Haloferula helveola: one gene and its partner. Each later gene encodes a partner of the first gene's protein in a complex. Links are inferred from orthologs where the notes say so. Each region holds a gene or a part of one and is shown in the gene's direction. Other genes may lie near its edges.

Evidence for each region. The genes of interacting proteins can lie anywhere in the genome.
Region 2: the proteins of dnaB (region 1) and dnaG are in contact, whole or in part, in a crystal structure (PDB 2R6A), measured with the Geobacillus stearothermophilus proteins. The link is inferred for Haloferula helveola from one-to-one orthologs. Residues at the interface, in WP_033016901.1 of Geobacillus stearothermophilus: Ser13, Glu15, Ala16, Gln18, Glu91, Leu92, Asp94, Ala95, Val96, Pro97, Thr98, Ala99, Ala100, Asn101, Tyr104, Tyr105, Ile108; in WP_049624496.1 of Geobacillus stearothermophilus: Lys456, Leu457, Leu458, Pro459, Ala460, Asn463, Ala464, Leu467, Leu535, Leu536, Ile537, Ala538, Gln544, Glu545, Asp548, Tyr549, His552.

Annotation. Positions count from the first base shown.
Region 1 is NZ_AP024702.1:4,854,012-4,861,767, reverse strand. What follows is about bases 2,494-5,396. They hold dnaB (replicative DNA helicase), read left to right. Parts: upstream 2,494-3,187; coding sequence 3,188-4,606; downstream 4,607-5,396. Other genes in these bases: HAHE_RS18380 (LON peptidase substrate-binding domain-containing protein), read left to right, coding at 5,157-5,396; rplI (50S ribosomal protein L9), read left to right, coding at 2,545-3,021. Outside these bases: mutM (bifunctional DNA-formamidopyrimidine glycosylase/DNA-(apurinic or apyrimidinic site) lyase), read left to right, coding at 1-618; HAHE_RS18400 (RDD family protein), read right to left, coding at 615-1,217; HAHE_RS18395 (cysteine synthase family protein), read right to left, coding at 1,270-2,244; more of HAHE_RS18380, read left to right, coding at 5,397-5,765; HAHE_RS18375 (DUF4339 domain-containing protein), read left to right, coding at 5,851-6,690; HAHE_RS18370 (polymer-forming cytoskeletal protein), read right to left, coding at 6,774-7,094; HAHE_RS18365 (FHA domain-containing protein), read left to right, coding at 7,458-7,756. UniProt on the Escherichia coli protein: The main replicative DNA helicase, it participates in initiation and elongation during chromosome replication. Travels ahead of the DNA replisome, separating dsDNA into templates for DNA synthesis.
Region 2 is NZ_AP024702.1:3,213,607-3,216,587, reverse strand. It holds dnaG (DNA primase), read left to right. Parts: upstream 1-526; coding sequence 527-2,437; downstream 2,438-2,981. Other genes in the region: rpoD (RNA polymerase sigma factor RpoD), read left to right, coding at 2,538-2,981; HAHE_RS11970 (hypothetical protein), read right to left, coding at 219-386; HAHE_RS11975 (tetratricopeptide repeat protein), read right to left, coding at 1-168. UniProt on the Escherichia coli protein: RNA polymerase that catalyzes the synthesis of short RNA molecules used as primers for DNA polymerase during DNA replication.

The DNA of each region.
Region 1 (7,756 bases):
GCACTGCTGATCCACCTCGGAATGTCAGGGAGCCTGCGCGTCTGCGAGCGGACGGAGGACCACCGCAAGCACGACCACGTCATCTTATGCCTGCCCGGCACCCGGGAAATCCGCTACCACGATCCCCGACGCTTCGGAATCGTGCTTCACCTGCCGGCGGGCGATCCGCTCGATCACCCGCTGCTTGCATCGCTCGGACCCGAACCGCTGTCGGATGAGTTCACCACCGCCCACCTCAAGGCTGCCTGCAAGGGTCGCACGGCGCCGATCAAACAGGTCATCATGGACGCGGGCATCGTGGTGGGCGTCGGCAACATCTACGCCAGCGAAGCCCTGCACCGGGCGGGAATCCGACCACGAACGGCTGCCCGCCGGGTCTCGGGTCCGAGGCTTGCGCGACTCGTCGCAGCGATCCGCGAAGTGCTGGCCGCTTCGATCGAGCAAGGCGGCACGACCCTCCGTGACTTCGTCAACTCCGACGGCCAACCCGGCTACTTCCGCCAACGGCTGTTCGTCTATGGCCGCGCGGAAGAACCCTGTCGCAGTTGCTCGACACCGATCCGTCACGCCGTCCTCGGACAACGCGCGACTTACTGGTGCCCGGTGTGCCAGCGCTAGGAGTCGGATTCCCCTCCGGAATCTTCCGTCGGCGCGGTCACGACCTTGGTCTTCGCCCACTCGTCACCAAGACGCAGTCCCTTCTCCGGCTTGCTATCGCGGGAGATCAGGATGATCGCTTCGACCAACCCGAAAATGGGAATCAGGAGCGCGGCATTGCGGATCAAGGCGCTTTCCCAGTCCTTCACGATGTCGCCGCCGTCGGCCTTCTCGACCTTCAGCTTCATCGCCATCTTGCCGACACTTTGGCCCTTCATGAAGGGCAGCGAGTCACGGACGATCCAGTATCCGGCGAAAACCAGCCACCCTACCTTTTCCAAGGCACCCGGGAGAATCATCGTCGCCAACCAATACAAACCACTGGCAACGAAGCCATCGATAAGACCTGCCAGCAACCGGCTGTTGAGCGGAGCGATGCTGCCGGCCTCGAGATTCTCCTCATCCTCCTCGGAGTCTTGCGGAACCTTGGTCACCTCGACGCTGCCACCCTCGTTCGCCGGTGCTGGCGGAGGAGTGCCCGCAACATCCACCGGCGGCGGCTTCGGCGGCGGGCTCAGACTTGGCGGCGGAGGGTCCTTGCGATCTTCATCCTCAGGCATCGCCTAACACCCTAGACTCCGGATCCCGCCCCGTCGAGTTTCCAGAGCAGCGTCAGGCCTCCCCGCGCAACTTTTCGAACACCCGATGCGAGAAATAGCGCTCCATCCGGTCGGGGAAAACCGTCACAACGCGGGCCGATACACCGAGGCGGCGCTTCACCTCCATCGCCGCGGCGAGGTTCAGACCGGAACTCGGACCGACAGGAAAACCCATGCTCCAGAGCCGACGGGTTTGCCGAAGGCATTCCTCCTCACCGACCGGGAGCTCCTCGAGCACACCGGCCTGAACATCGGCCTTCCAGTCCTCGTAGAGTTTGGAAAGGCATTCGACGACTCCGGGAACTTCCTTGCTGAAGGCGAGGCTGCAGCATTCGGCATTGTGCCCGAAGGCGTCTCCCGCATGCGGGATCGCGGCCACCGCCCGCACCCCGCAACCGGCCTCGGCAAATGCTTCCCAGAGACCGCGCAAGGTCCCGCCGGTTCCGACGCCACTGACGATCGCGTCCACCGTGCCGCAGTCCATCTGCGAGAGGATCTCGGGCCCCGTCCCCAAGCGGTGGGCCTCAGCATTGTCGGGATTCTCGAATTGCCGAACCGCGAACCAACCTTCGGAATCCGCCGCCGCCACGGCGGCTCCGAGAACATCCGGCATCCCGCCGTCGACCCGACGCACTTCGCCCCCGTAAGCCCGAATCATCAATCCTCGCTCGGCCGTGGCCGTTGACGGGATAAAGGCGACGAATTTCAGCCCCATCTGGGCACATGCCAGAGCCAACGCGATACTGGTGGAGCCGCTCGACGCCTCGACCACCGTGTCTCCGGCACTGATTACACCCCGCCGCCACGCCTTCTCAAGAATGTGGCGGGCGATGCGGTCCTTGGTCGATCCACTCGGATTCATGAACTCCAGCTTGCACCAAACCGGGCCGAGGCCGGATTCCGGCTCGACGGGGACCAGCGGCGTCGGGGGCACCTGACGGATGAAACGCCCGCCTGCCCCGAGTTTCCGGGCTTCCTGAGTCTGCATGGCCGGATCATCCGCCGACCCGACCCTGCCCTGCCAAGCCGGAATTCCCGAGAAACAAAGATTTCACCAGAACCGTGGCTCCGGGATTCCCAGCAACTCGCATTTCGGAAAACCGAACCACGAATGGACGCAGACATGCTCGAATTGCCACGGAATCGCCCGTGCCTCCAAGATTCGTGTCCATTGGCGTCCATTCGCGGTTTCCCCTGTCGTGGACTTGATGCCCGAATCCTGCATTTTCCTTGACTCCATCGGCACTAAACCCTACCTCCCCGCCCCCACGAACGCCCATCACACGTCATGGCCACCGCTCAAGTCATTCTCCGCGAAAAGATCGAAGGTCTCGGTTCCGAGGCCGATGTCGTCAAGGTCCGCGCCGGTTACGCGCGCAATTTCCTCATTCCCCAAGGCAAAGCGTTCGAGGCGACCCGTTCCAACCTGCGCCACGTCGAGGCCCTCAAGATCGCTCGCGGCAAGCGTGAGGCCGAGGAGCTGAACGATGCCCAGGCACTCGCGACCAAGATCTCGAAGCTGCGTCCGAAGTTCACGCTCGAGACCGGCCAAGGCGGCAAGGCGTTCGGTTCGGTCACCTCGATCGACATCCACAAGGAACTCGAAGCCGCCGGTATCGAAATCGACCGCCACGCGATCGATCTCGAGAAGCCGATCAAGCGTTCGGGCAAGGTGGACGTCGTGGTCCGCGTGCACCCCGAGGTCAGCACGACCCTGACGATCAACGTCGAGGCCAAGACCGAGGAAACCGGCGAAGACGAGTAAGCCGGACGGCACTCAGCATTTTCCCAAGCGGGCGGGTTCCTCGGAACCCGCCCGTTTTGTTTGAAGCCCTAGGGTGCTGTGAACAACTTGATGGTTGTTCACAGACAATTCACCGATTGCCCCCGTTGACCCGAACGGGTCCGGCGGGGCATGTTCACCCGCACCCATGGCCACCGAGACTCAGGCTCCTTCGCTGCAATCACCCGCCACTCCGGATCGTGAAGACGTTTCACGCACGCTCCCGAACGCCCTCGGGCCGGAGAAGAGCATCCTTTCCTCGATGCTCAAGGACCCGGAGCAGTGGATCGTCCGCGCCCAGGAAGAAGGCCTGAGCCGGGACCACTTCTACCTGCCGGCCCACGGACTCCTCTACGAAACGGTCGTCGACCTGAACAACAAGGGCACCGAGATCGAGCTCGTCTCGCTGGTTCAGCTTCTCCACGACCGCGGGATCCTCGATCACATCGGCGGACCGTCGGCGATCACCGACATCTACACTTATGCGCCCAATGCGGCGCACTTCGCGACCCACCTCGGGATCGTGAAGGAGAAGCATGTCCTGCGCTCGATCATCCGCACCTGCACGGAGTCGATTTCCGAGGCCTACGACAACCCGGAGGACACCGCCCAACTACTCGACCGGGTCGAGCAGGAGGTCCTCGGCATCCGCCAGAGCAGCGAAACCGCCAGCGGCTTTTCCATCAAGGAATCCGTCGGCGAGGTAATGACCCGCTTCCAGGAGATCCTCGCGGGCGAAATGGAGGTCCAGGGAGTCGCCACCGGCTACAGCGATCTCGACACGATGAGCAAAGGCCTGAAGCCGGGTGAAATGTTCGTCGTGGCGGCCCGCCCCTCGATGGGCAAGACCTCGCTGATGATGAACATCGTCGAACACATCTGTGTCGATCAGAACGTCCCGACGATGGTCTTCTCGTGCGAAATGACCGCCTTCCAGATCGTCCAGCGTCTGGTCTTCTCACGGGCGCGTTTCGCGATGAGCAAGCTCGGCAAGGGCTTCAAGCCGGCCAAGGAAGAGCTGCTCAAACTGAAGCGCGCGGCGCAGGAAGTGGCCGCGGCCAAGCTGTGGATCGACGACACCGCCGGGATCCCGATCGAGACCCTGCGGGCCAAGGCACGGCGACGGAAACGCGAGGACGGCATCGGCCTGATCGCGATCGACTACCTCCAGCTCCTGAAGTCGAACAGCCGTCAGGCCGCCAACTCGCGGGAACGGGAAATTGGTGAAATCTCCGCGGGTATCAAGGCTCTGGCGAAGGAGCTCGGCGTGCCGATCGTCGTCCTCGCCCAACTCAACCGGGGCCCGGAAGGACGGACGGGGTCGTCGCTCGGTGTGCCCCGGATGTCGGACCTCCGGGAATCGGGAACCATCGAGCAGGACGCCGACATGATCGGGCTGCTCTACCGAAGCGCCTACTACGCCGAAAGCGAGGAGGAGAAGGAGGAGCTCGCCGGCAAGGCGGAACTCGTACTGGCCAAGAACCGGAATGGTGAGACCGGCCACGTGCCGCTGACCTTCATTGCGGAACTCATGCGATTCGAGACCCGGGCCCGGGAAATGGACTGAGTCAAATCCGGGCTCCAGACCCACCAAATTATGACGAAATTGCCAATATTTCAGAATCGGCAATCGTTGGGCACGATATGTGTTAGATTAAAAGGTTGTGCATCGATTCGCCTCTCGTCGGACCCTCTGGCGCCTCAAGTTCAGTTCGCTTTGCTTTCTGGCCTGCGGCGCCACGTGGATCGCGCTGCCCGCGGCGCTCGTCTGGGGAATGTTTTTCCATGACCCGCGGGGCATTCGCCTGACGATCATCCTGCTCGGATCCGCCTTCGGGGTGGGGCTGCTCTATCTCATGACAAGCGGGAACCTCCGCTGTCCGCTTTGCCGGGGACAACTGTTGAGAAAGCTGGCGGCAACGCCGGTGAGCCCGAAAGCCTCCCGGGCCTTCGGCAGCGTTCGGGCGGCAATCGCGCTGAGAGCCCTGTTCACCCGTTGGTTCCGCTGCTTCCACTGCGGCGAACCCTGCAATACCCGGGAACCCCGTCAGCGAGGTCATTGAGTTCGGGTGCATTTGGCGTTGCGCCGAAAGCCGCACCGGCGTCCTCTGGGGCAGATGTCGACCCTTGAGATCCCGGAAAGCTGTGGCGTGATGGTCCTGCACGGCTGCACGCTCTTTCCTCATGGCGGAATGCCACTCCGGATCTTCGAGCCCCGCTACCGCCAGATGCTCTCCGAGACGCTCGAAGGTTCCTGCTTTTTCGCCGTCGGCCGTCTCCACGCGGCAGAGGAGACCGATGACCCCGCCGAGTGCACCTCGCCGATCGGCACGATCGGCCTCGTCCGGGCATCCCGCGAGATGGACGACGGAACCTCGAATCTTCTTCTCCACGGGGTGATCCGGGTCCGTTTCGTCGAATGGGATCTGGAAAGCCCCTACCCGAAGGCGCGGATCCGCCCGATTGCCCAGGTCTTCGAGCCCGAGTCCCAGTCTGCCTCCGCCCTCGAATCCCTCCACGAGGCGGCCGAGGAGGCGGTCGGTCACTTCGCCGGTGAGGTGCAGGACGCGTTCCGCTCGATGGCCCAGTCGATTGATGATCCGGCCATCCTCGCCGACGTCATGTGCCAGCAGTTCGTCCACGATCCCGACGTCCGCTACGAACTCCTGAGCATGGACTCGGTGGCGGCCCGGATCGCGTGGCTGTGCTCGGAGCTGAACAAGTAGCCGGGCGACAAAGCGACGTCCATTTGCGAACCGATTCGACTTGCCCTCGGGGTGGCTTGCGGGCTGAAGTTCGCCCACCCAGATCATGAGCACCGAGGCACAGTGGTATGTCATGCAGGAGGACCAGCAATTGGGTCCCTACACCGGCGAGCAGCTCGTCAGCTTCGCCACCGGCGGCAACATCACCCGCGAATCACTCGTGTGGGCCGAGGGCATGGAAAACTGGCTGCCAGCCGGCGAAGTGGAAGGCGTCTTTCCCGTGCAGGCCCAGCCCGTCGCACAAGCCACCGCCAGCCCCGCAGGCTTCAACGTGAACCCCTACGCCGCTCCCGCGACGGGCATGACGACCCAAACCGTCCAACCCGGCGGCGAGTATCCCCACGTGTCGGTGAAAGGTGCCAGCTTCGGCATGTGGCTCGGTCTGCTGCTGACAGCGGTGGCTCTGATCATCATCCCGATCGCACTCATCGGATCCCAAGGTGATCGGATGAGCAACGGTGCGGCCGGGATCCTCTCGATCCTGATGATCGGCGGCTACGTCCTGAATCTGTTCGTGGCCATCCTCGGCTACATCTATCTGTATCGGGTTTGGAAATGCATTGAGAACGGCGGGTTCGCAAGGGCGAGTGCGGGCAAAGCGATCGGCTTCATGTTCATTCCGCTCTTCAACCTCTACTGGATCTTCCAAGCCTTCTACGGGCTCAGTGTCGACTGGAACAAGACCGTCGAGGCCTACCCTGAGCTCGCACCCGCGCCCCGCTTGTCCGAAGGCCTGTTCATGACCTTCTGCATCCTCATGATCGTCTTCTACCCTGTCGCCATCTTTCTCGCCTTTCCGGTGATGGCGCAGATCTGCAAGGGCATCAACTTCTTCGCCTTCCGTCCGACCAAGCATCTCGGCGGCACGGGCTTCTCGCTGCGCTGAGCCTGGCGCCCGCCGCACGACGGCACGAAAAAAGGCGGCCCGACCGGGCCGCCTCTTTCGAAAAGTTATCGAGAAGCCAGGGATCAGCCCCCGATCTCGGAGCGGCCGCTGTGGGAGGCGCCGTCTTCCATCACGATGCTCTTGGTCTTGATGTCGCCATCGAGCCGGCTCTTCGCCTTCAGCTCGCAGCGCTCGGAGGTGATCTTGCCCTCGACCTTGCCGAAGACCTTCACCTCACCTGCGGTGACGTCGCCCTTGACCTGGGCATTCTCGCCGATGGTAACCCGGCCTTTGTCGGAGATGATCTCACCTTCGATCTTGCCGTCGATGATCATGTCGTTGGAGAAGCGGATCGAACCGTTGATGTCGATCCCGCTAGCCAAAACGTTCGTTGCGTTCGCCATGCCTGCAATCGAGCAGAGCCGGAGCCGCTTGGCAATCGGGATTTCCGTGCCAGTGAGGTCGGACGATCAAGCTCGTGCGAAGTCATGCTGATTTGGAGAGATCGGGACCAGGATGAATGGGATGGATAGGATGGTTTTCCCTTCGAATCACGCGTTTCCAAGGGCAGCGCAGCGAGGTTCCCGCCTTGGGTCCAGAGGGCCGATTCAGCAATCCTATCCATTCCATCCATCCTGGTCCCCCGATTGGCAAAAATCCGGGCCCGCCTCCCCCGCATGATTACCATTGCCAGTGAGGCGCGGATTTTCCGTGCGGGGGCCCGCCGAATGGCGTTAGAACGTCGCTGAACCCAGCGTTTTCAAAGCATGCCACGCGTCACCATCACCATTCCCGACAAGAACGCTCAGCCCTACCGCTTCGCACTGGACCGGAAGAGCGTGACCCTAGGCCGGGGTAGCGAGAACGACATCGTCATCGACTGCAGCTCGATCTCGGTGCACCACGCCGTGATGGAGCGGATCGAGGGCGGCTACCAGCTCCGTGACCTCGGCTCGACCAACGGCACCAAGTACAAGGGCAAGGCCCGCGATATCATCGAGCTCACCGACGGCATTTCCGCCAAGATCGGGGACGTTGCCTTCGATTTCAGCCTGACCGCCGACGA
Region 2 (2,981 bases), 1.6 Mb from region 1 along the record:
CCCGGCATTCCAGCGGCCGGCTTTCATCTGGGCGACCAGCTTGAGCTCCAGTGCCTGACGGCGCATGCGATCTCGTGCGGTCAGGCCCTCGAGTTCCTGAAGTGCTTCTTCGGGAAGTCCGAGTTCGAGCCAGCCGAGTGCGGTTCTGAGCACCTCAACGAAACCCATCAATGGAACGCTAGCAGGTTCCATGCGCGTGGCGCAAACTTTCGTTTTTCTCAGCGAATCCGCACCGGAGCCGCCTTCAGCGCCTGCGGACGGCGGGTGAATTCGCCGACCTGCTCCCCGGCGGCTTTCAGCAGGGCGATCAGGTAGGCATTGAGGAAATACTCCTTCAGCAACAGTTCGCGAGACTCTCCGTTCGCGGATCTACGGGCAATTTTCATGGCTTTTCGGGCTTCCGGGCATCCTTGATTGGACACTCCAATACTCCCTCGCCACGGACCGGGGAGAATCAAACGGTTTTCGTGGCAGCCCGGCGCGTTTGGACCTTGGAACTTTCCCCCCGACGCGTACATCGGGGGTCGTGCCGCAGATCCCACGAGAAACCGTCGAGCAGGTGCTGGCCGCCACCGACATCGTGGATCTGATCAGTTCCTACGGCTTCACGGTCAAGCGCGCCGGCTCGCGCTTCGTCACCCTCTGCCCGTTCCACAACGAGAAGTCGCCGTCATTCTCGATCGACCCGGTCCGGCAGTTCTTCCACTGCTTCGGCTGCAAGAAGAGCGGCGACGCGATCCACTTCGTCCGCGAGCACGAGAACCTGACATTCATCGATGCGGTCAAGAAACTCGCCAGCCGGGCCTCGATCCCGATCGTCGAGGAAGCGGTCGACCCGAAGGAAGAGCGCGCCCGCCGCGACCGCGGTCGGCTGCTCGATCTGCATCGAGAGGTTTCGCGCTTCTTCCACTCGCTGCTGCTGAAATCGCCGGATGCCGCCCACGCCCGCGAGTACCTGAAATCGCGCGGATTCGGGAAGGAAATGGCCGAGCGCTGGGAGATCGGCTGGGCGCCGGAGTCGGCCCGCACTTTCCTCGATTGGGCCCGGGAGAAGGGCGTCCGCGGCCGCGACCTCGTCAATTCCGGGCTCGCGATCCAGCGCGACTCCGGCGGGCTCTACATCCGCTTCCGCGACCGGCTGATGTTTCCCATCCGCAATGACCACGGCGACGTGATCGCATTTTCCGGCAGGCAGCTGCGCGAGGACCCACGATCGGGAAAATACATCAACTCGCCCGAGACCACCCTGTTCAAGAAGTCGAACGTGTTGTTCGCCCTCGATCGGTCCCGCAAGGGCATCATGAACGAAAAGGCGGTGCTTCTCTGCGAAGGGCAGATCGACGCGATCGCCTGCCACGAACAAGGCATCGAGAACGCGATCGCTCCGCTCGGCACCGCCTTCACCCCGCAGCACGCGAAGATCCTCAAGCGCTACACCAAGCAGGCGCTGCTCTGCTTCGACGCCGACTCCGCCGGCTACACCGCCGCCGAGCGGGCCTTCCGGGAACTGGCCGGAGAGGACTTTTCCGTCCGGGTGGTGCGGATGCCGCCGGGCGAGGATCCGGACTCCTTCATGCAGAAGAACGGCACGGACGCCTTCCGTGCCCTGCTCGGCGAGGCGCTGAACTTCTTCGATTTCAAAATCGAGCACGCCAAGTCCAACGGCGGGCTGTCCGGACCCCAGGAACGGGCCGCTTTCACCCGCGACTGCGCCGAGCTGCTGTCAGTGGTGAGCGACGCGGTCTCGCGCGACGCGATGATCAACCACGTCGCGACCCGCCTCCGGACCGGCGTGCCCGAGCTCCGGTCGGCCGTCGCCGACGTGGCCCGCAAAGGCGCCACCCGCCGGAAATTCGAACGGCGGCGGGAGGAGGAACCCGAGCCGGCCGCCGTGGTCGAACCGGTCCCGCTCGACCGCCGCATCGGCACCCTGTGCGCGCTGGCCCTCCATTCGACGGAGGCGCGCGACTGGCTGGCCGAGCAGTTCGAGAACATTCACGAGATCGAAAAGCAGCTCGAAGGCGTCGCGATCCTGCGAGCGATCCTGTCGGCCCGCCCCGACCCCACCTCGCCGGCCTCGATCAACAGTTTCCTCAGCGGCCTGCCCGAAGGCCAGCGCCTCGCCCTGCAGCAGGAGCCGTCGTTTTCCGAGAACCTGCCCGACGACCCGGTCACGAGCGCGGAACAGACGCTGGCCGACGCCAGCGCGCTGGCCCTTGAGAAAGAGGACGCCCAGATCAAGGCCGCCCTGAACGACCCGGATCTCGGCATTGAGGAGCAGATCAAACTGCTCCAGAGGGCCAAGGAAATCGCCGAGCTGATCGGAGGCTTGCAGGGTCGGGCGCTCACCACCGACCGGTTCGCTCCGAGCGCCCGCGGCAAAAGAAGCGAAAATCCTTGGAAGAAAGGGGATTTTCGGGACGAAAGAAAACCTTGACCCCGACGGCGGGTCCGGAAATGTTCCGCGCGCGTTCCAGCCACGGCAGGTCCGCCCAGTAATGGGTGAGGTCTACCCTGCCATCTCCATCGTCCCGCAAATGTCCTCGAAGAAAGCCACCACCAAGAAGGCCAAGGCCTCGACCAAGACCGCCCGCAAACCGGCCGCCAAAAAAGCGGCCAAGAAGACGGCGAAAAAAGCACCGGCCAAGAAAGCTGCCAAGAAGGTCGGCAAGAAGACTGCTGCGAAGAAAACGGTGAAGAAGGTCGCGAAGAAAGCGGTGAAGAAGCCCGCCAAGAAGGCTCCGGCCAAGAAGAAGACTCCGGCCAAGAAGGTCGTGAAGAAGGCGGCGAAGAAGACGGTCAAGAAGGCCGCCGCGACGAAGCCGAAGGCGAGCAAGCCGGCCGCCAAACCGAAAGCCAAGGCCGAGCCCGCGGCGAAGGAAGAACCGGCCAAGGCCGAGGCCGCACCGGCGAAGGATGCCAAGGCGACCGACGGCAAGCAGGACGGCAAGCGCCGCATCGACACGCCGGAAATCCAGGAG